3 regions of the Bradyrhizobium sp. B097 genome follow, and region 3 is predicted to be linked to each of the others. Evidence: predicted binding sites of a transcription regulator. Region 3 holds the regulator's gene; each other region holds the start of a gene.
What was found. Region 3 encodes PhoB, which activates phosphate uptake and scavenging genes when phosphate is short. Its sites were predicted from a motif close to TGTCATNNANCTGTCAT; they were not measured.

Region 1 (6,920 bases), 1.5 Mb from region 3:
GCACCTGATAGACCAGCACCTGTCCGGCGTGCAGCGACGCCTCCGGAATGCGGTGCCGGGTCTGGATCACGGTCGCATCCGTGGTCGAGGTCGTGGTCGCGACACCCGCGGTCTTGCCGAAGAACTTGCGGATCGAGATCGCGTTGGTGGTATCGTCCGAACCCTGGTCGATCACCTTCAGCACGTCGTCGGGGCCGAGGATCGCCGCCGTCACCTGCACGCCACCGGTGCCCCAGCCATAGGGCATGGGCATCTCGCGGCTCGCGAACGGCACCTGATAGCCGGGAATCGCGATCGCCTTCAAGATCGCGCGGCGGATCATCCGCTTGGTCTGCTCGTCGAGATAGGCGAAATTGTACGTCGGCGCATTCATTCCGCGGCCTCCTGCAGTTCCACGGCCTCGTTGGCTTCCGCGAATTCCTGCCGTAGCTTGCGGAGCAGGCCGAGCTCGGACTGGAAGTCGACGTAATGCGGCAGCTTGAGATGCTCGACGAATCCGGTCGACTGGACATTGTCGGAGTGCGACATCACGAACTCCTCGTCCTGCGCCGGCGCTCCCGCCTCCTCGCCGAGCTCGCGCGCACGCAGCGCGCGGTCGACCAGCGCCATCGACATGGTCTTGCGCTCGCTCTGGCCGAAGGCGAGGCCATAGCCGCGTGTGAAGCACGGCGCCTCTGTCGTCGAGCCCTTGAACTGGTTGACCATCTGGCACTCGGTGAGTTCGATCGAGCCGAGCGGCACCGCGAAGCCGACGTCTTCGGCTGAGAATTCGACCTCGACCTCGCCGAAGCGGATCTCGCCGGCGAAGGGATGATTGCGGCCATAGCCGCGCTGCGTCGAATAGCCGAGTGCGAGCAGGAAGCCTTCGTCGCCGCGGGCCAGATTCTGCAGCCGCAGATCGCGATCAGCCGGGAAGCTCAGCGGCTCGCGCGTGAGGTCGCCGACCGCCGCGTCGCTATCTGCCTGCGGCGACGATTCGATCAGGCCGTCGCGGCCGAGAATGTCGGTGACCCGCGGCGTTGCCGCCTGCGATGCTTCCGCGGTCGCCGGCTGCTCCGGCACAAAACCTTCCGCGAGCTGCGGATCGAGCAGGCGATGAGTGTAGTCGAAGGTCGGCCCCAGGATCTGGCCGCCCGGAACGTCCTTGAAGGTCGAGGAGATGCGCCGCCGCACCTGCATCGCGCCGGTGTTGACCGGCTCGGTGGCGCCGAACCGCGGCAGCGTGGCGCGGAAGGCGCGAACCAGGAAGATCGCCTCGATCATGTCGCCGCGCGCCTGCTTGATCGCGAGCGCCGCAAGTTCGCGGTCGTAGAGCGAGCCTTCGGTCATCACGCGGTCGACGCCGAGCGCGAGCTGCTCGGAGATCTGCGCCAGAGTCACCTCGGGCACATCGCGATCGCCGCGCCGCTCATGCGCGAGCAGCCGATGAGCGTTCTCGATGGCGCGCTCGCCACCCTTGACGGCTACATACATCGCTCACACTCCGCTTGCGATCAGCCGCGTGGTGCGCGGGATCGCGACAATCTTGTCGTCATGGACCAGCACGACGTCGATGCCGCGCGGGAACAGCGCTTCATTGATCGACAGCCGCTGGAACAGGTCGCTCGGCTTGATCATCGCCTGCAGCAGCGCGCTGCCGTCGATGCCGGGACCCTTCAGCTCGAAGGCCGGGCCCTGCGTCAGGCTGCCGACCTGCAGGATCAGCGTGGTCGAGCGGTCAGGATATTCGCTGCTGCCGAACGCGAAACGCTCCAGCGCCGGCAGGCTTGCCGCATCGCCGATCAGCGCGAAGCTTGCGATCGCGGAATCCGTAACCACCGGCGCGCTGGCGTGAAACTTCAGCCAGCGGGCGACGTCCGGCATCGCCGACATCGCAGCATCGAGCCAGATCGGCGTGTCGTGATCGAACAGCGTCAGCGCGATCGCGGCAGAGCCGCGCATCATGCCGGCCGGCGTTCCGACATCAGCGGCGACCCGCTGCACGCTGCCCGGACGCGCCATCGCATCCATCACGGAACGGAACGTGGATTGCGCCGACAGCACCTTGTCGGCAAAGCCTGCGGGCATTTCGGCAATCGTCGTCATTGCATCACCCCTCACCGCGCACCATCGTGTAGAAATCGACCCGCGTCGCCGCGGTCTCGGCGGCCTTGCGGGCGCGTTCGGCGTTCATGGCGACACGCAACGGCGCGATCACCTTGGCCTCCACCTCGCCGGACAATGCCGCCGACTGCACCATGGCGTCGCACAGCGCTATCATCTGCGCCTTGTGCGCATCGCGGCCGAGCGTGTAGCCGAAGCCGACCTCGCCGGTCGCAAGCCGCACCGCCGCGCGCGACACCGTCGCCTCGCCGAGGTTGAACGGCGCACCGTCGCCGCCGATCCGCCCGCGCATCATCACGAGGCCATTCTCCGGCTCCCGCAGGTTTTCATGGCTGGGCACCGCGATCGCCGCGAGCCTGCCTGCGATGTCGGCCGCGGCGGAGTGCGCCAGCACCGTCATCGCGGCCTTGCGCTGGGCCTGTTTGCCGTCTGGTCCGGTCGAACTCATGGTCGAATTCATGGGCAACCTTGCTTGCATCAAGTTGTCTATGATAATAGACAACTTGATAGCCGAGCGCCATGACTGTTTCGTGACAAACCGAAGATTTCTGGTATCACCGCGCCATGAGCATGCAGGAAAGTTCCGGCGTCGCCTTGTGGCGGCAAGTCGCCGACGGCATCGAGCGCGGCATCGCAGATGGCCGCTTTGCCGCCGGCGAAAAGCTGCCCGGCGAGATGGAGATCGCCGAGACTTACCGGGTCAACCGTCACACGGTGCGGCGAGCGCTCGCCGCATTGGCGGAGCGCGGCCTGGTGCGCGCCGAGCGCGGCAGCGGCACCTATGTCGAAGCCCAGCGCCTCGCCTATCCGCTGCGTTCGCGCACGCGATTCTCCGAGATCGTCGGCGCCGGCGGCCACGAGCCGCGGGGTCAGCTGATCGATGCAGGCAGCGACGTCGCCAATCGCGAGATCGCGCGCGAGCTGGGTTTGAAGATCGGCGCGCCGCTGATCCGGATCGAGGCGGTGCGGCTCGCCGACCGGACGCCGATCTGCGTGTCCACCACCTGGCTGTCGGCCGAGCGGTTTCCCGATGCCGGCAGCGTGTTCGCCGACGTTCGCTCGATGACGAAGCTGCTCGGGCACTACGGCGTGAAGGATTACCACCGCGCCTCGACCCGGATCACCGCGGCGATTGCCGATGCGACCGACGCCGCGCGGCTCGATCTGCCGCTGGGCCGGCCGGTGCTCGTGGTCGACGCGACCGATGTCGATATGCTGGACCGCCCGCTGGTGACCAAGCGCTCGCGCTTCGCCGCCGAGCGTGTGGAGTTCCTGGTCGAGAATAGCTGATCTCTCTGCTCCCTCGCCCCGCTCTTGCGGGGAGAGGGTTGGGGTGAGGGGCTGCCTCCGCGAATCCGACAGATGTGAATACGGGGACACACCCCTCACCCGGATTGCTTCGCATCGCCGAGCGCAATCCGACCTCTCCCCGCAAGCGCGGGGCGAGGTGACCTCCTACACCACCGCCCGTTGGCCGATGATGGCAAAGCGCAGCTTGCTCGAGATGAAATCGATCGCGGCGACCGCGATCAGGATCATCAGGATCAGGAACGACACCTTCTGCCATTCCAATACACGGATCTGCTCGGCGAGTTGCAGCCCGATGCCGCCGGCGCCGACGATGCCGATGATGGTGGCCGAACGGGTGTTCGACTCGATGAAGTAGAGCACTTGGCCTGCGATCACAGGCAGCACCTGCGGCAACAGTCCGAAGCGGATTTCATGCAGCGCGTTGCCGCCGGAGGCGCGGATGCCCTCGACCTGCTTGCGGTCCGCGGCCTCGATCGCCTCGGAGAACAGCTTTCCGAACGCACCGAAGTCGGAGACCATGATCGCCAGCACGCCGGCGAACGGTCCGAGGCCGACGACGTTGATCCAGACCAGCGCCCAGATCAGCGTATCGACGCCGCGGATCGAATCCAGGAAGCGGCGCACCGGAAAGCGGATCAGATTCGAGGGGATGATGTTGCGCGCCGCCAGCAAGCTGACCGGCAACGCAAAGAGTGCCGCAAGCGTGGTGCCGAGCAGCGCGATCGACAGCGTCTCGCAGAGCGCCTGCATATAGAGCGGGAACGACGCGCCGGGATTCGGCGGAATCATCATCATGGTGATCCAGCCGAGCTGGCTCATCCCTGAGATCAGCTTCGCCGGCGAGAAGTCGAGATCGACCAGGCCGTAGACGAAGATCGCGAGCGCCGCCACGATCGTGGCCGGCATCGCCAGCCGCGCCGACGCGGGGCGTTCGAACACGCCGGGGTATTTCGCACGCAGGTCCGCGGTGTCCGGCTTCGGCAGCTGGCTCATCAGCGGCTCTCCTTGCCGAACAGCCGGGCGCGCAGCCAGCCGGTCGAGATGTCGATGATGAAGACGGTGACGATGATGGTGACGAGGATCGCGCTGACGTCGGAATAGTAGAACTTGCGGATCGCGACCACGAGCTCCTGGCCGATGCCGCCGGCGCCGACAAAGCCCATCACCGAGGCTTCGCGGACATTGATCTCGAAGCGCAGCAGCGCGTAGCTGGCGTAGCCCGCCGAGACCTGCGGCAGGATGGCAAAGCGCATGCAGGACAGCCAGCTGGCGCCGGTGGAGCGGATGCCCTCGACCGGCTTCATGTCGGCATTCTCGACAATCTCGGCGAACAGCTTGCCGAGCGCCCCGGTGGTGTGGATCGCGATCGCCAGCACGCCGGCCATCGGCCCGAGGCCGAATGCGATCACGAAGATCAGCGCGAACACGATGCCGGGCACGGTGCGGGCGAATTCGAGCAGGCGACGGATGATGAAGCGCACCCATGGTCCCGGCGAGGTGTTCTGGGCGGCAAAGAAATTCAGCGCAAAGGCGAGCACAGCACCGGTCAGGGTGCCGACATAGCTGATCAGCAGGGTCTCACCGAGCAGCCGCAGCCATTTCTTCAGGCCCCAGAACCATTCCACCGGATCGGTCCAGACCCGCGCACCGGAATCCAGCGTCAGGATGCGGTCGAAATAGCTGACGAAGTTGCCGAAATAGGTGAAGAACGTGTGCAGGTTCACATCGGCGCCGAGCGCTGCGATAAACAGCGCCGCGCAGAACACCGCGGCTGCCACCGTCGCCTTCAGCCGCTTGCGCGCGACCGCCTTGCGATAGGCATCGTTCAGCGTCGCCAGTTGCTGTGCTGGAAGGATGGAAATGGCGGTCGCCATCGATGCGGGCCGGTCTGCTCGAGGGATGAACGAAAAGGGCCGGGTTGTCGAACCCGGCCCCGTTCAGCGGCGACGTGCGATCAGGAGCCCTTCTTGCGCAGGGCGTCGACGAACTTGATCAGTTCGATGGTCTTGTCGTAGTCGGCGTTGGTGACCGGCTGCCACGGCAGGTTCTTGCCGTCGGACAGCTTCTTGAAGGCTTCCGGATCCTTCTTCGGCATGTCGAGGAAGGCCTGCTTGATCTTCGCCTTCATGTCGTCGGGAAGGCTCTCGAGATAGGCGTAGGGCGAGTTGATGATCAGGTCGGACTTCACGATGATGCGGAAGTCCTCCTTCTTCAGCGGCGTACCGTCGCTCGACTTCACCATGTTCTTGGCGAGCATGCGGGTCAGGTTGGAATCGTCGTCGGCATTCCACCAGTTGGCGGCGACGTCGACGGTGCCCTGCGCCAGCGCCAGCACGGCGTTCTCATGGCTGCCGGTGAAGACGACCTTGGAGAAATAGGTCTCCGGATCGATCCCCATCTGGTTCAGCTTGAAACGCGGCATGTTGTTGCCGGAGGTCGAGTTGGGATCTACCAGGCCGATATTCTTGCCCTTGAGGTCTTCGACCTTCTGGTACGGGCTCTTGGCGAGCACGTAGAACACCGAATAATAGCCCTTCGAGCCATCGGCGTTGACGTCGATCACGAACGCGTCGGTCTTGACGCCGGTGAGGCGGGCGCGGGCGAACGACGCCGGGCCGTAGTAGCCGATCTGGATGTTACCGGCGCGCTGGCCCTCGATGACGGCTGCGTAGTCGTTGGCGACGCGCAGGTTCACCTTGATGCCGAGTTCCTTCGACAGATATTCGGTGAGCGGACCGTAGCGCTCGGTGACGCCGGAGCCGTTTTCGGCGGGGATCACCGCGAAGGTGATCTCCGGATACTTGGCCTTCCAGTCCTCGGCCGAAGCCGAGCCAGCGAATGCCAGCGCGGCGGCGCCGGCCAGAATGATGCGACGAGTGATCATGTTACCCCTCTTTGGTAGTTACGCCTGTTGGCCGGACGAAATGCCCGGTTGCCCTGATTTTCGATAATGCGACGCTCAGGCCGCGGCAGCGGTGCCGAGCGCCGGAGCAGTTGCGCCATCGGGCGCGGGCATCGGGGCCGCGCCCATGACGTCATTGGCCTCGAGGTCGTAGAGCTCGCGGGCAATATGGTCGGTCAGCGCTGCGGGGGCGCCGTCGAACACCACGCGCCCCGCCGCCATGCCGATCAGGCGGTCGCAATAGCTTCGCGCGAGGTCGAGCGAGTGCAGGTTACAGAGCACCGTGATGCCGAAATGCTTGTTGATGCGCAGCAGCGCATCCATCACGATCTTGGTGTTGCGCGGATCGAGCGAAGCGATCGGCTCGTCGGCAAGGATGATGTCTGGCTCCTGCACCAGCGCGCGGGCAATCGCGACCCGCTGCTGCTGGCCGCCGGAGAGCTGATCGGCGCGCTGCGCCGCGAGCTGGGCGATGTCGAACTGCTCGAGCGCGGACAGTGCAAGCGCCCTGTCCTGCTCAGGCCAGACCTGCGCCAGCGAGCGCCAGGACGGGATCTGGGCAAGCCGGCCCATCAGCACGTTGGTCAGCACGTCGAGGCGGCCG
Region 2 (6,920 bases), 2.8 Mb from region 3:
CGCGACCATTCCCCACGGCGCCGCCGAGTTCATGCCGAACGCCAGGAAGATGCGGACGATGCCGGAGACCACCAGCGCGACGCCGAGGAATAGCGTCAGCGTTGCAGCTGCGAGCAGCGGGTTCTCGAAGGTGATGAAGCCCGCGACGACATAGAGCGCGCCGAGCAGCAGCCAGAACAGGAACTTGCCCCAGGTCTTGAACTGGAACGCGTTGATGATCTCGGCAACGCCGGCGACGATCATCATCGCGCCGACGAACAGCACGCTGACGACGGTGGCAAAGAACACGCTGCCGAAGGCGAGCACGCCTGCGATCAGGTAGATCACGCCAAGGGCGACGATCCAACCCCACTTCGCGCGAAGGTTGGCAAGCCCGGATCCGAGGCTGTGAGGAGGTGTGGCGGGTGAGCTGGACGCTGTGGACATCGATCGCTCCCGAATACGAGGTCAAACCATGCTACCATAGGTGACGGAGCGGACAAGGGCAGGTGCCTCCCTGGCACGAAATGCATGCTGGCACCAAAGGCGCCGCGACGCGTTGATTCAATTCGTCCGGCGTGTTGCCGCGCAGCATTCGTCGGTCTGACGACAGCTGGTCGGCATCGGACGACGGACTGTCCGGATCGGAGTGCAAATTGTCCGGATCGCGCATCCACCCAAGGAGGTCGACATGCCCACCACGCAAGACAAGGACCACGTCTACAAGATCCTCGAACTGGTCGGATCATCGGACAAGAGCATCGAGGCGGCGATCGAGAACGCTGTCAGCCGCGCGTCGAAGACGATCCGGGAAATGAAATGGTTCGAGGTGGTGCAGACCCGGGGCCATATCGAAGACGGCAAGGTCCGCCACTACCAGGTGGCGCTGCGAGTCGGGTTCACGCTGGAATAGGGCGCTTAGGCAGCTTATCGCGAGAGCGCGAAGCTATATCCCATCCTCAACTGTCATCGTCCGGTCGAGCCGGGCGATCCAGTACGCCGCGGCTTATCGGCTCAAGCGCGCGCGTCTCTGGAATACTGGATCACCCGCATGCGCATGCGCGGGTGATGACACCGCGTGGTGTGACGCCTCGAATCGAGAACCATCCTCATCGTCGTCCTGGCGAAAGCCAGGACCCATTACCCCAAATCTAAATTGTTGTACGACGCTGGGGCCGCTGTCCCGTTCATCACCGAATGCGGTGGTTATGGGTCCTGGCTTTCGCCAGGACGACGAATGGCAGGGAGCCGTGCCATCACCGCCGCGACAGCGGCGCGGGTGGCGGCGGGGCGGTCGAGCCCGCGGCGAGCGAGCGCTGCACCATCACGGTGTCGGACCAGCGGCCGTAGCGATAGGCGACACCGGGCAGATGGCCGACGCGGGCAAAGCCGAAGCGGTCGTGCAGCGCCAGCGAGGCGGCGTTGTCGCTGTCGATGTAGCCGATCATCTGGCGGAAGCCGGCCGCCGCACAGGCGTCGACCAGTTCCTGCAACAGCCGGCCGCCGACGCCCTTGCCGGTGAAGCCGTGGTGAATATAGATCGAATGCTTCACCGTATACCGATAGGCCGGACGCTTGCGGAACTGGACCACATAGGCGTAGCCGACCACCTCGCCGTCGCACAGCGCGACCAGATGCGGCAGGCGGGTGTTGCGCAGATTCTTGCGGCGGTCGCGCAGGTCGTCGGGCTCCGGCGTGCCGGAATCGTCGACGCTCTCCTCGATGCCGTGGCGGATGTGATAGCGGTAGATCGACAGCATCGCATCGACGTCGCTGTCGCGCGAGGGACGGACGGTGATCTTGTGATCATTCTCCATTGCGTTGCGTCCGCTGGCCTATTCGGACACGACATAGGTGTAGAAGCGGACGCGGCCCGCGTCGTCGATCTCCTTGTAGATGCCCTGGACCTCGACCTCGAAGCCCGGGAATGCATTGAAGCTCGCCTCGAACATCCGCAAGTAATCGATCATCGGCTTGCTGCGTTCCGACAGCCGCTCGCCGGGCACGATGGTGGCGATGCCGGGCGGGTAGACCACGAACGGCGTCGCGGCGATGCGGCCGAAGATCTGGTCGATCGGCAGATAGTCGACGTCGTTGCGGATCAGATATTGCGCCGCCTGGCGCGGTGACATCGCGATCTCGGGCAGATGTTCGGGCAGGAATTGCTTGGCCTGTAGCGTGCTGACGCCGCCGTCGCGGAAGAAGCGGTGCATGTCGCCGCAGAGGTCGCGCAGCCGCACCCCGGTGTAGCGTTGCGGGCGGCGGCGGAAGAATTCCGGGATGACGTCCTCGACCAGCGCGTTGTCGTCGTGCAGTTTCTTGAAGGCGACGAGCCCGGACACCAGCGTGCCGGCCTTGCTCGCCTCGACGCCTGGTGTCAGCAGGAAGAGCAGGGAGTTGAGGTCGTTCTTCTCGGCGACGATCTGGTTCTCGCGCAGATATTGCGCGACGACCGGCGCGGGGATGCCGTGGTCGGCATAGGCGCCGGTGGCGTGATCGAAGCCCGGCGTCAGCAAGGTGAGCTTGTTCGGGTCGGTCATGGCAAATCCCGCGGTCAACTCGGGGAAGCCGTGCCAGGTTTCGCCCGGGCTGAGCTGCCAGTACGACGGATTGGTCGCGAGCTGATCGGTTGAGATCGTCTCCCAGGCGACATTGTGTACGCCGTTCTCGCGCGCGACGTCGGGGATCATCACGCGGTCCGGCACGAACGGCTCGAAGAACCAGCGCCGCTCCGCGCGCGTCTCCTTCTCCTCGAACTCGCGCTTCACGGCACGGATCTTCTTGCGCAGCTCGATGCCGAGCCGGATCGTGTCGTCCCACAGCACTTCGCCGGAGCGGCCCTTCATCATCTGCGCGCCGACGTCGAGTGAGGCGAAGATCGGATAGAACGGCGAGGTCGAGGCGTGCTGCATGAAGCTTTCGTTGAAGCGGCGGTGCTCGACCCGGCGCTTCTGGCCCTTGATGTGGCGGTCGCGGATATGGATCTGCGAGGCCTGCGAGAAGCTCGCGAGCTGCTTGTGGGTCGATTGGGTAGCGATGATGCCGGGCGCCTCGGGGCCGAGATTGGCGAGCCCCATCGCGAAGCGGCCGGAATAGATCGGGTGGAACTTCATGAAGCCGGCCCAGGCCTCGTCGAACAGGATGTAGTCGCAGAGATGGCCGATCCGCTTGAGGATCATCTCGGCGGAGTGGATGGTGCCGTCATAGGTGCACTGCTCGACCACGGCGACGCGGAACGGACGCTCCTTCTTCCAGGCGTTCTCGTCCTTGACCAGCGGGTGCTTGCGGATCTGGTCGCGTAAGCTCCCCTCGTCGAGCAGGTCCCAGCGCATCGGGCCGATCAGGCCCCAGGCGTTGCGCACCGTCGGCACATAGACCGGGATGCCGCCGCCGATCAGAAGCGCGCCGTGATGCGCGGCCTTGTGGTTGTTGCGGTCGAACAGCACGAGATCGCCGTCGGTGACCAGCGAGCCGAGCGCGACCTTGTTGGATGTCGAGGTGCCGTTGAGCACGAAATAGGTCTTCTCGGCGCCGAAGATCTTGGCGGCTTCCTTTTGCGCCCGCAGCGCCGGCCCCTCATGGGTGAGGAGGTCGCCGAGATCGAGCACGGAATTGTCGAGGTCGTCGCGGAACACGGCCTCGCCGAGATGCTCGACGAACACCCGGCCGATCGGGCTGCGGCTGTAGAACACGCCGCCATTGTGGCCCGGGCAGGTCCAGAGCTGGTTGCCTTCCTCGGCGTAGTCGACCAGCGCCCCGAAGAACGGGGTCTTCAGGTTCTCGGCATATTGCTTCAGCCTGGAGATCAGGTTCTTGGCGATGAAGGACGGGGTTTCCTCGGACAGGAACACGTAGCCGTCGATGAAATCCAGCACCTCGACCGGCAGGTCCTCGAACCGCTTGCGGCGGATCAAGAGGAGGATCGGGAAGTCGAGGCCGCGGCGGCGCATCAGGTTGATCAGCGCCGCGGTCTTGCCCTCGAGACCCTTCTTGCCCCAGTCGACCACCATGCAGCCGATCGCCGCATCGGTCTGCACCGCGATCTCGGCATCTTCCAGCTTGCGGGCGCGGACCACCTCGAAACCGGAGCGCTCGATTTCGGCGATGATCTGGTTGAAGCGGATGCCTTCGAGGTCGTCGGCCTCGAAAACCGGCGCCGCGAACAGGAAGTTGAAGCGTTTGAAATAGTCCATGCATGTCCCCGAAACTGGTCCGCTGAACCTGTCTGCACAATTCATGACAAAGAGATGACAATCCCTCTGCGACGCCAGGTGCCATGGCCAAATCCGCGTCTCCGCGCTGAACTGCCGATATAGCCAGCCGTCGGAAAGCACGGCGTCATGCCCCAGCCTGCTCAACCCACTGTTGCCGACCATTTGGCCGCGCTCGAGCGGCTTGCCCCGGATTTCGACCGCGAGCGCCGGCTTCCCGACGCCGTGGTCCGCGCCCTGGCCGAGGCCGGAATGTCTCGGCTGTATTTGCCGAAGGCGCTGGGCGGGCCGGAATTCTCGCCGCTCGACTTCATGACGATCGTCGAGGCGGCCGCCGCGCTCGACGGCTCGGTCTGCTGGCCGGTCGGCAATGGCGGCGGCATGAGCCGGGCCGGCGGCTATCTGCCGGAGGAGGTGGTGCGGGGCTGGTTCGCCGATCCGCTGGCGTTCATCGCGAGCGCCACCAGGGCGATCGGGACGGCGGTCGAGGTCGAGGGCGGCTATCGGGTCAGCGGACGCTGGCCGTTCGGCAGCGGCGCGCCCCACGCCACCAGGTTCAAGGGGCTGGCGTGCGTCAAGGGTCCCGACGGCAAGGATGGCCCGCCGATCTGCTGCTACGTCGATCGCGCCGACGTCCGCCTCCACGACACCTGATTCGTGTCCGGACTGCACGCCACCGGGAGCTGCGACTTCGAGATGCAGGACTGCTTCGTGCCTGACAGCCACACCCATCCGCTGGTCGACTTCAAGCCGACCCAGCCGGGTATCCCGTACCGCCCCGCGTAAAGCTCGGCCTGCCGCTCGGCACGACGCGGTTTTGAGCAGGGCCGCCGGCGGTACAGGTTTCTTGCGTCGAGCGGTCAGGAAGCGACCGGCACCAGGCCGTAGCGCAGCATCGTCTCTTTCATCCTGGCTGGATCGGGGGCACCCCCCGCCATCAGGGCCGCCATGTCCTTGAAATATTGCGGTCCGAGCGCGCCGGGGCTGAGGAGGCAGAGGCAGGTCGCCGGACCGTTCGAGCGGTTGGTGAAGCCGTGCACGACACCGCGCTTGATGAATACCGATTCGCCGGGCCCGATGTCGATCTCCTTGCCGTCGACCCGCCAGGTCGAGACGCCCGAAAGCCCGTAGATCGTCTCGTCCCAGCTCTCGTGATAGTGCGGAATCGGCATCCGGGCGTTCGGCTGCAGCGTCATCTCGAACAGGTCGACGCTGCCGCCGGTGGTCTCCTTGCTCTGCAGGAATTTGAGCTGCAACGTACCGAAATCAATCAGGTCGGGCATGACGGACTCGCAAATGGTTCGGGTGCCCACGATAGCGGACGGCGCCGAAGGAAGCCAACGGCGTGTGCGGCCCGGACGCGCGAAGCGATGTCCGGGCCGGACTAATGATCCCGCATTCCGCTCATGCCGGCTCAGCGCCGGTGCGCTCAGTAGACGAGGTTCGTACCCGGCGGCTTCTCCAGTGCCGCCGCCAGCGTGCGATACTCCTCGCAGTCGGTGCCGCAGATCTCGGCGATCCGCTGCAAATGATACTGCGCCTGGTCGCGGTTGCCTTGTTCGATCTGCCACAGGCCGTAGTAGTTCCACGTCAGCACGTGGTTCGGATCGGCCTTCAGCGCGCGCTCGTACCAGACCTGCGACTGCTTGTAGTCGCCGAGCTTGCGATAGGAGTAACCGATCAGGTTCGCGACATCAGGATGATCATCGCGGCCGAGCGCGTGCAGTTGATCGATCGCGGCGGCATAGTCGTTGTGTTCGTAGATCGTCGCATAGGCCGCGCGGTAGCCGTCGCGGAATGCCGGGTCGTCGAAGCCCGATTGCTTGATCGGCTTCTTGACCCTGTGCGTGGTCTTTCTGTCCTTTTGCTGGGGATAGGCCGGCGCAGGCGTGCTGTAGCTCGACCCGTAGAAGTCTCCGCCGCCTGCTCCTCCTCCGCCGCCACCACCACCTCCACCGGCGGCGAGGGCGGTGTGCGGTGGGAACAGGATGATCGGCGCTGTCAGAAATGCCGTAAGCATTGCGAGCTTCATCGGTGACTTGATCATGCGCATCTCCCGATTTGATGTGGCAGTCGTTGACCTGAAGGACTAACTCCCGATCGCGGGAGACATTCCGTTCGTTCTGAAAAATTGTTTGCCGATGCGGCAATCGCACTGTCGCTTCCGAACGTCGCGCGTGCACGCGCGTGCTGTTTGTTCGCGCCATCGAACGACGGCGCCGAAACTAACATCGGTGTTAGAATCGCGCCGGTCGCACAAGGGCAGTGAAGGGCAGGTCAGCGTCAATGCGTGTAGCCCAGATGAGCGAAGCGATATCCGGGATCTTTCGTTCCGCATATCGCGGAGCCCGTCATCGGGCGCGCATTTCGCGCGAGCCGTTGGCTCATGCGGGCCGCAAGTGCCGCTACTTCTGCTCCAGGTGCCAGGCGCCGTCCCAGTCCGCCGCCGGCGGATTTTGCCTGAACGCTGCGACGCGTGCCTTCATAGTGATCGACGGTCCGTCGCCCGGCGCCGCAACCAGTGCCGCAGTGAAAGCTTGCTCGGCGTCGTCCCAGCGGCGGTCGCGATAGGCGTCGAGACCATCCGCGTAGTGCTGCCGCAACTCGGTCTGCGCCGGCGTCAGCTCGTCCTTCTTGCCGAGGATCTCGAACACGGCGACCGGCTGGGTCTGGCCGACGGCGACGAGGCGGTCGATCTCGCGCAGCTCGATGGTCGCGGCGCAGGCGCTC
Region 3 (6,920 bases):
GGCCGAAGACCCCGTTACCGAGCCAAAGCTAAGCATTTTCAGTCGCTTAGCACTGTCATCCAACTGTCATCCAACCTTCGTAAAAGCAGCACCGACCGCTCCTAGATGGACCGGTGTGGGCGCGATCGGGCGCAATTGGCGCTTCGCTCACAAGATGGAGACCACCCCATGAATTTCATCAAAGCAATCGTCGTTGCCGGCATGGTCGCCGCTTCGACGTCGGCCTTCGCTGCCGATATTACCGGCGCAGGCGCGACGTTTCCGTTCCCGATCTATTCGAAGTGGGCTGACGCCTACAAGAAGGACACCGGCAATGGCCTGAACTATCAGTCGATCGGTTCCGGCGCCGGCATCAAGCAGATCCAGGCCAAGACCGTGACCTTCGGTGCGACCGACGCGCCGCTCAAGGCCGAGCAACTTGAGAAGGACGGCCTCGTCCAGTGGCCGATGGTGATGGGCGCGATCGTTCCGGTCGTGAACGTCGAGGGCATCAAGCCGGGTGATCTCGTGCTCTCCGGCGAAGTGCTCGGCGACATCTATCTCGGCAAGATCACCAAGTGGAATGACGCGGCGATCGCCAAGCTCAATCCGAAGCTGACCCTGCCGGCCGACGCGATCACCGTCGTGCGCCGTTCGGACGGTTCGGGCACCACCTTCAACTTCACCGACTATCTCTCCAAGTCGAACGCCGACTGGAAGTCCAAGGTCGGTTCCGGCACCGCGGTCGAGTGGCCGGTCGGCGTCGGCGCCAAGGGCAACGAGGGCGTTGCCGGCAACATCGGCCAGACCAAGAACGCGATCGGCTATGTCGAATACGCCTATGCCAAGCAGAACAAGCTGACCTACACCGCGCTGGTCAACAAGGCCGGCAAGACCGTGCAGCCGACCGTCGCCGCCTTTCAGGCCGCTGCGTCGAACGCCGATTGGTCCAAGGCCCCCGGTTACTACGTGATCCTGACCGACCAGCCGGGCGAAGCCTCCTGGCCGATCACCGCGGCGACCTTCATCCTGATGCACAAGGACTCGACCGACAAGGCGGCCTCGCAGGAAGCGCTCAAGTTCTTCAAGTACGCCTTCGAGAAGGGTGGCAAGGCGGCCGAAGAGCTCGACTACATCCCGATGCCGGAATCGGTCGTCAAGCTGATCGAGAAGACCTGGTCCTCGGACATCAAGAGCTAAGTCCGACGCTTTGAACACCACCTGTGCCGCCTCTCAAGGGCGGCACAGGTCAAGTGACCAAGATCCGGGCTCCATCACCGCGGCAAGAAACGCGGGGCGGGGCCCGGGTTCGCGCCCCGGGTGGCGCAAGCCGGAACGACGCCCGGCCAAATGCGTCAGTGAAGATCGCTTCGGGGCGTAGCGGTTTGCGTAGCTTTCACATAGTAATGAGGGGATTGGCGTGGCAGACATGGCTGTTCAGAGCGATGTGATGGAAGCCGCGGGACCTTACGATCGCGCCAAGGCCCTCAGCGCCTTCAAGCTTGGTGATCTCACCTTCTATTGGATCACCCGTATCTCGGCGATTTCGGTCCTGTTGATCCTCGGCGGCATCATCCTGTCGCTGATCGCCGGCGCCTGGCCGGCGATGAAGGAATACGGCTTCGCCTTCCTCTGGACGCAGCGCTGGGCGCCCTCGGCCGATCCGCCGGTGCTCGGCGCGCTCGGCCCGATCTACGGCACGCTGATCACCTCGGTCATCGCGATGATGGTCGCCATTCCGGTCGGCATCGGCATCGCCATCTTCCTCACCGAACTCTGCCCGCAAATGCTGCGCCGCCCGATCGGCATCGCCATCGAGCTGCTCGCCGGCATTCCCTCGATCATCTACGGCATGTGGGGCTTCTTCGTGCTGGGCCCGTTCCTGGCCAACACGTTCCAGCCCTTCATGATCAGGATATTCGAGGGCGTTCCGGTGCTGGGTGCGGTGTTCGCAGGTCCGCCGTCCTATCTCAGCCTGTTCAACGCCGCGCTGATCCTCGCCATCATGGTGCTGCCCTTCATTACCGCGATCTCGGTCGACGTGTTCAAGACCGTGCCGCCGGTGCTGAAAGAGGCCGCCTACGGCATGGGCTGCACCACCTGGGAAGTCGTCCGCAGCGTCGTGATCCCCTACACTCGGGTCGGCGTGATCGGCGGCATCATGTTGGCGCTCGGCCGCGCACTCGGCGAGACGATGGCGGTGACCTTCATCATCGGCAACTCGTTCCGCATCTCGTCGTCGATCTTCGCGCCGGGCACCACGATCTCGGCGGCGATCGCCTCCGAATTCGCCGAGAGCGACGGCCTGCACCAGTCCGGCCTGATCCTGCTCGGCCTCCTGCTGTTCGTGCTGACCTTCTTCGTGCTCGCCGGCGCCCGGCTGATGCTGATGCGGCTTGAAACGAAAGCGGGGAAATAGCGCCATGAACCCGATCTACAAATCCCGCCGCCGCAGCGACATCGTCATTCGCGCACTCTGTGTCGGCGCGGCGCTGTTCGGCGTCACCTGGCTGGCGCTGATCCTGTTCACGCTGGTCTATAACGGCCTTGCCGGCCTCAGCGTGCAGCTGTTCACCCAGAACACGCCGCCGCCGGGCTCGACCGAGGGCGGCCTGCTCAATGCCATCGTCGGCTCGGTCATCATGACGGTGATCGGCGTCGGCATCGGCGCGCCGCTCGGCCTGTTCGCTGGCACCTACCTCGCCGAATACGGCAAGCACGACAAGCTCACCTCGGTGATCCGCTTCATCAACGACATCCTGCTCAGCGCGCCTTCGATCATCATCGGCCTGTTCATTTATGGCGCGGTGGTGGTGCCGATGCGCGGCTTCTCGGCGATCGCGGGCAGTCTCGCGCTCGCCGTGATCGTGATCCCGGTCGTGCTGCGCACCACCGAGGACATGCTGCTGCTGGTGCCCAATCCGCTGCGCGAGGCGGCTTCCGCGCTCGGCCTGCCGCGTTCGCTGGTGATCAAGCGGATCGCTTATCGTGCTGCGCGTAGCGGCTTGATCACCGGCGTGCTGCTGGCGACCGCCCGTGTCGCCGGCGAGACCGCGCCGCTGCTGTTCACCGCGCTGTCGAACCAGTTCTTCAGCCTGGATCTGACCAAGACGATGGCCAACTTGCCGGTGACCATCAACAATTTCGTGCAGAGCCCCTACGCCTACTGGAAAGAGCTGGCGTGGAGCGGTGCGCTGCTCATCACCTTCACTGTGCTCGCGCTGAATATCGGCGCGCGCATCCTTGGTGCCGAAAGGGCCGCAAAATGACCGAGCTTTCCGTCTCTACGACCGTCGCGAGCCACGTTCCCCAGGTGCCGCTGCCGGAAGCGCCGCCGAAAGTCACGGTGCGCAACCTCAACTTCTATTACGGCGAGCACCACGCGCTGAAGAACATCAACCTGACGCTGGGCACCAACCGCGTCACGGCGTTCATCGGCCCGTCGGGCTGCGGCAAGTCGACCCTGCTGCGCATCTTCAACCGGATGTACGATCTCTATCCGGGCCAGCGCGCGGTCGGCCAGCTGATGTTGGACCAGACCAACATTCTCGATCCCAAGCTCGACCTCAATCTGCTCCGCGCGCGGGTCGGTATGGTGTTCCAGAAGCCGACGCCGTTCCCGATGACGATCTACGAGAACATCGCCTTCGGCATCCGCCTCTACGAGAAGATCTCGAAGTCCGAGATGGACGATCGGGTCGAGAAGGCGCTGCGCGGCGGCGCGCTGTGGAACGAGGTCAAGGACAAGCTGAACGCCTCCGGCCTGTCGCTCTCCGGCGGCCAGCAGCAGCGCCTGTGCATCGCGCGCACCGTGGCGGTGCGGCCCGAGGTGATCCTGTTCGACGAGCCGTGCTCGGCGCTCGATCCGATCTCGACCGCCAAGGTCGAGGAGCTGATCCAGGAACTCTCAGAGGACTACACGATCGCGATCGTCACCCACAATATGCAGCAGGCGGCGCGCGTCTCCGACAAGACCGCCTTCATGTATCTCGGCGAGCTGATCGAGTTCGACGACACCAACAAGATCTTCACCTCACCGAGCGATCGACGCACCCAGGACTACATCACCGGCCGGTTCGGCTAGCGCATGGTCCGCAAAAGTGGGCACCGGTTTTTCGATCGGATCGTGCGAAACTGAGGACACCAAATCATGATCCCCGGGATCATGAGGGAGACAAGCGATGGCTTCTGAACATACCGCCAAGGCATTCGACAGCGACCTGCAGGAGTTGACTCGCCTGGTCGCCGAGATGGGCGGCCTCGTCGAGCGGATGATCACCGAGTCGGTCGACGCGCTGATCCGTCGCGACGTCGCGCTCGGCAAGCGCGTGGTCGCCGCCGACATCGAAATCGACAATCTGCAGCGCGTCATCGAAGAGCGCGCGGTGCTGACGATCGCCCGCCGCCAGCCGATGGCAATCGACCTGCGCGAAATCGTCAGCGCGATGCGCGTCGCCACCGACCTTGAGCGGATCGGCGACCTCGCCAAGAACATGGGCAAGCGCGTCGCTGCGCTGGAAAGCGATTTCCAGCCGCTGAAGCTGATCCGCGGTCTGGAGCACATGACCGACCTCGTGCTGTCGCAGGTCAAGTCGGTGCTCGACGCCTATGCCGCGCACGACCTGCCGGCGGCGATGAACGTCTGGAAGGGCGACGAGGAGGTCGATGCGATCTGCACCTCGCTGTTCCGCGAGCTGCTGACCTACATGATGGAGGATCCGCGCAACATCTCGTTCTGCATCCATCTGATGTTCTGCGCCAAGAACATCGAGCGGATCGGCGATCACGCCACCAATATCGCCGAGACCGTGTTCTACATGATCGAGGGCCAGCAGATCACCGACAAGCGTCCGAAGGGCGACATGACCAACTTTGCCACCACGGTGCCGGGTACCTAGGACATGATCCGCAGGCGCGGAGCCGGATTGTCTTCACGACAAGTCGTTTCCGCGGGGATTGTGCTCAGGAAAGTAAGCGTTTCGGTTTGCGTCTGGGCAACGGATCACCACAGAGAGAGAACTTAAACCGATGAGCGCACGCATTCTGGTAGTCGAAGACGAGGAAGCGCTGACGACACTGTTGCGCTACAACCTCGATGCGGAAGGCTACGATGTCGAAACGGTCGGGCGCGGCGACGATGCCGACACCCGCCTGAAGGAGCGCGTTCCCGACCTCGTGGTACTGGACTGGATGCTGCCGGGCCTGTCCGGCATCGAGCTGTGCCGTCGCCTGCGGGCGCGGCCCGAGACCAAGCAGCTTCCGATCATCATGCTGACCGCGCGCGGCGAGGAGAGCGAGCGCGTGCGCGGGCTTGCCACCGGCGCCGACGACTACATCGTCAAGCCGTTCTCGGTGCCGGAACTGCTGGCACGGGTAAAGGGCCTGCTGCGCCGCGCGAGTCCGGAGCGGCTGGCGACCGTGCTGACCTATGGCGACATCGAGCTCGACCGCGAGAAGCGCCGCGTGGCGCGCTCGGGACGTCCGATCGATCTCGGTCCGACCGAGTATCGGCTGCTCGAATTCTTCCTCGAGCATCCCGGCCGCGTGTTCAGCCGCGAGCAGCTGCTCGACAGCGTCTGGGGTCGCGATATCTATATCGATGAGCGTACCGTCGACGTGCATATCGGCCGCCTGCGCAAGCTGCTCAATCCGGGCCGCGAGCAGGATCCGATCCGCACCGTGCGCGGCGCCGGCTACGCGCTCGACGACCGCTTCGCAAAGGCCGAACCGCAGCCGTAGCCGACGTCGCGGCATTCACGAGCCGCAACAGCGTGTCGTCCCGGCCTAGTGCGCAATTGCGCACGGGAGCCGGGACCCATACGCCGCGGCCGGCGCGATGGGCAAGTGGCCAGACGACTTTCTAACAACACCCATTCGTGGTTATGGGTCCCGGCTTTCGCCGGGACGACGCCGGTGATGTAGGCGTAGCCCGGATGGAGCGAAGCGTAATCCGGGACTTCATTCTCCGCTTCAAGCACCGCCCCGGATTTCGCTTCGCTGCATCCGGGCTACGGGCCACAAAAAAATCCCCGCTTTCGCGGGGATTTGTTTTTGCAGTCCAGGCAGTTTCCCGAGTGCTACTTGATCTGTGGCTTCGCCGACGGCCGGCGGCGATCGGCGGCGGGCTGATAGGCGACGCGCGAGTGATGCGCGCAATAGGGCAGGCCGGCGAGCGCCTTGCCGCCGCAGAAGAAGAATTCCGGGCTCGAGGGATCGCCGACCGGCCAATGGCAGGTGGCCTCGTTGAGCTCGAGCAGCGACAGCCGCTGGCTCATCGGCACAACGTTGTCGAAGGAGATCGGATCGGGCTCCATCTCGACCTCGAAGGCATGTGCGAGCGCGGTGTTGCCGCGCGAGACCGGGCGCGCCACCCGCATCATGTGCTGGGCGGGGCGGGCCTTACGCTGCCGCGGCGCAGCCGTGGAGGGGGCCTTGGCGCGGCCGGAGAGGCCGAGCCGATGTACTTTGCCGATCACGGCGTTTCGCGTCACATTGCCAAGTTCCGCCGCGATCTGGCTGGCCGAGAGGCCGGATTCCCAGAGCTTCTTCAGCTGCTCGACGCGATCGTCGGACCAGGTCAATACAGTCATCACATTCTTCCTTTCGCATGGCGCCGGCCACTCATCGGAGCGGCGCTGCGAGCCAATCTGGACAAATATCCCTGCGGCCAGAATCCCTTAGCCCTCGCCGGGCACGGTGTTGCGCCCGAACGTTTACACGAGACACGAAGGCTACTTAGAGGGTCCAGTACTGCCGCACGAGATGTCGTACCCGACAGGCCAAACGCTACAATATGGCGTGACTCTGGCGCAAGAGTCCGCGGCCGTGCGTCCACATGTTCCCACAAAGTTAAGCGTTGCTATGAGGCTTTTCCACCGCACCGGAATGCTCCGGATTGCGCCGGTTTCGCATTGCAGGAAGGCCGGCAAAGGCCGGCTCCT

Region 1: the regulator PhoB is predicted to act here: its motif matches at 2,623-2,639, upstream of phnF (phosphonate metabolism transcriptional regulator PhnF).
Region 2: the regulator PhoB is predicted to act here: its motif matches at 4,216-4,232, upstream of AAFG07_RS17310 (Orn/Lys/Arg decarboxylase N-terminal domain-containing protein).

Annotation. Positions count from the first base shown of each region.
Region 1 covers NZ_CP152412.1:2,346,701-2,353,620, reverse strand. The annotation lists gene AAFG07_RS10910 (alpha-D-ribose 1-methylphosphonate 5-phosphate C-P-lyase PhnJ) at 1-373, opposite strand, end outside; gene AAFG07_RS10905 (carbon-phosphorus lyase complex subunit PhnI) at 370-1,473, opposite strand; gene phnH (phosphonate C-P lyase system protein PhnH) at 1,477-2,085, opposite strand; gene phnG (phosphonate C-P lyase system protein PhnG) at 2,090-2,551, opposite strand; gene phnF (phosphonate metabolism transcriptional regulator PhnF) at 2,668-3,393, shown strand; gene phnE (phosphonate ABC transporter, permease protein PhnE) at 3,559-4,407, opposite strand; gene phnE (phosphonate ABC transporter, permease protein PhnE) at 4,407-5,288, opposite strand; gene phnD (phosphonate ABC transporter substrate-binding protein) at 5,369-6,298, opposite strand; gene phnC (phosphonate ABC transporter ATP-binding protein) at 6,374-6,920, opposite strand, start outside.
Region 2 covers NZ_CP152412.1:3,715,702-3,722,621, forward strand. The annotation lists gene AAFG07_RS17295 (HdeD family acid-resistance protein) at 1-426, opposite strand, end outside; gene AAFG07_RS17300 (dodecin) at 671-892, shown strand; gene AAFG07_RS17305 (GNAT family N-acetyltransferase) at 1,236-1,796, opposite strand; gene AAFG07_RS17310 (Orn/Lys/Arg decarboxylase N-terminal domain-containing protein) at 1,815-4,172, opposite strand; gene AAFG07_RS17315 (acyl-CoA dehydrogenase family protein) at 4,320-4,844, shown strand; gene AAFG07_RS17320 (hypothetical protein) at 4,848-4,976, shown strand; gene AAFG07_RS17325 (cupin domain-containing protein) at 5,051-5,473, opposite strand; gene AAFG07_RS17330 (tetratricopeptide repeat protein) at 5,620-6,210, opposite strand; gene AAFG07_RS17335 (adenylate/guanylate cyclase domain-containing protein) at 6,596-6,920, opposite strand, start outside.
Region 3 covers NZ_CP152412.1:873,090-880,009, forward strand. The annotation lists gene AAFG07_RS04015 (ATP-binding protein) at 1-32, shown strand, start outside; gene pstS (phosphate ABC transporter substrate-binding protein PstS) at 169-1,179, shown strand; gene pstC (phosphate ABC transporter permease subunit PstC) at 1,409-2,398, shown strand; gene pstA (phosphate ABC transporter permease PstA) at 2,403-3,248, shown strand; gene pstB (phosphate ABC transporter ATP-binding protein PstB) at 3,245-4,063, shown strand; gene phoU (phosphate signaling complex protein PhoU) at 4,161-4,877, shown strand; gene phoB (phosphate regulon transcriptional regulator PhoB) at 5,008-5,718, shown strand; gene AAFG07_RS04050 (GcrA family cell cycle regulator) at 6,057-6,569, opposite strand.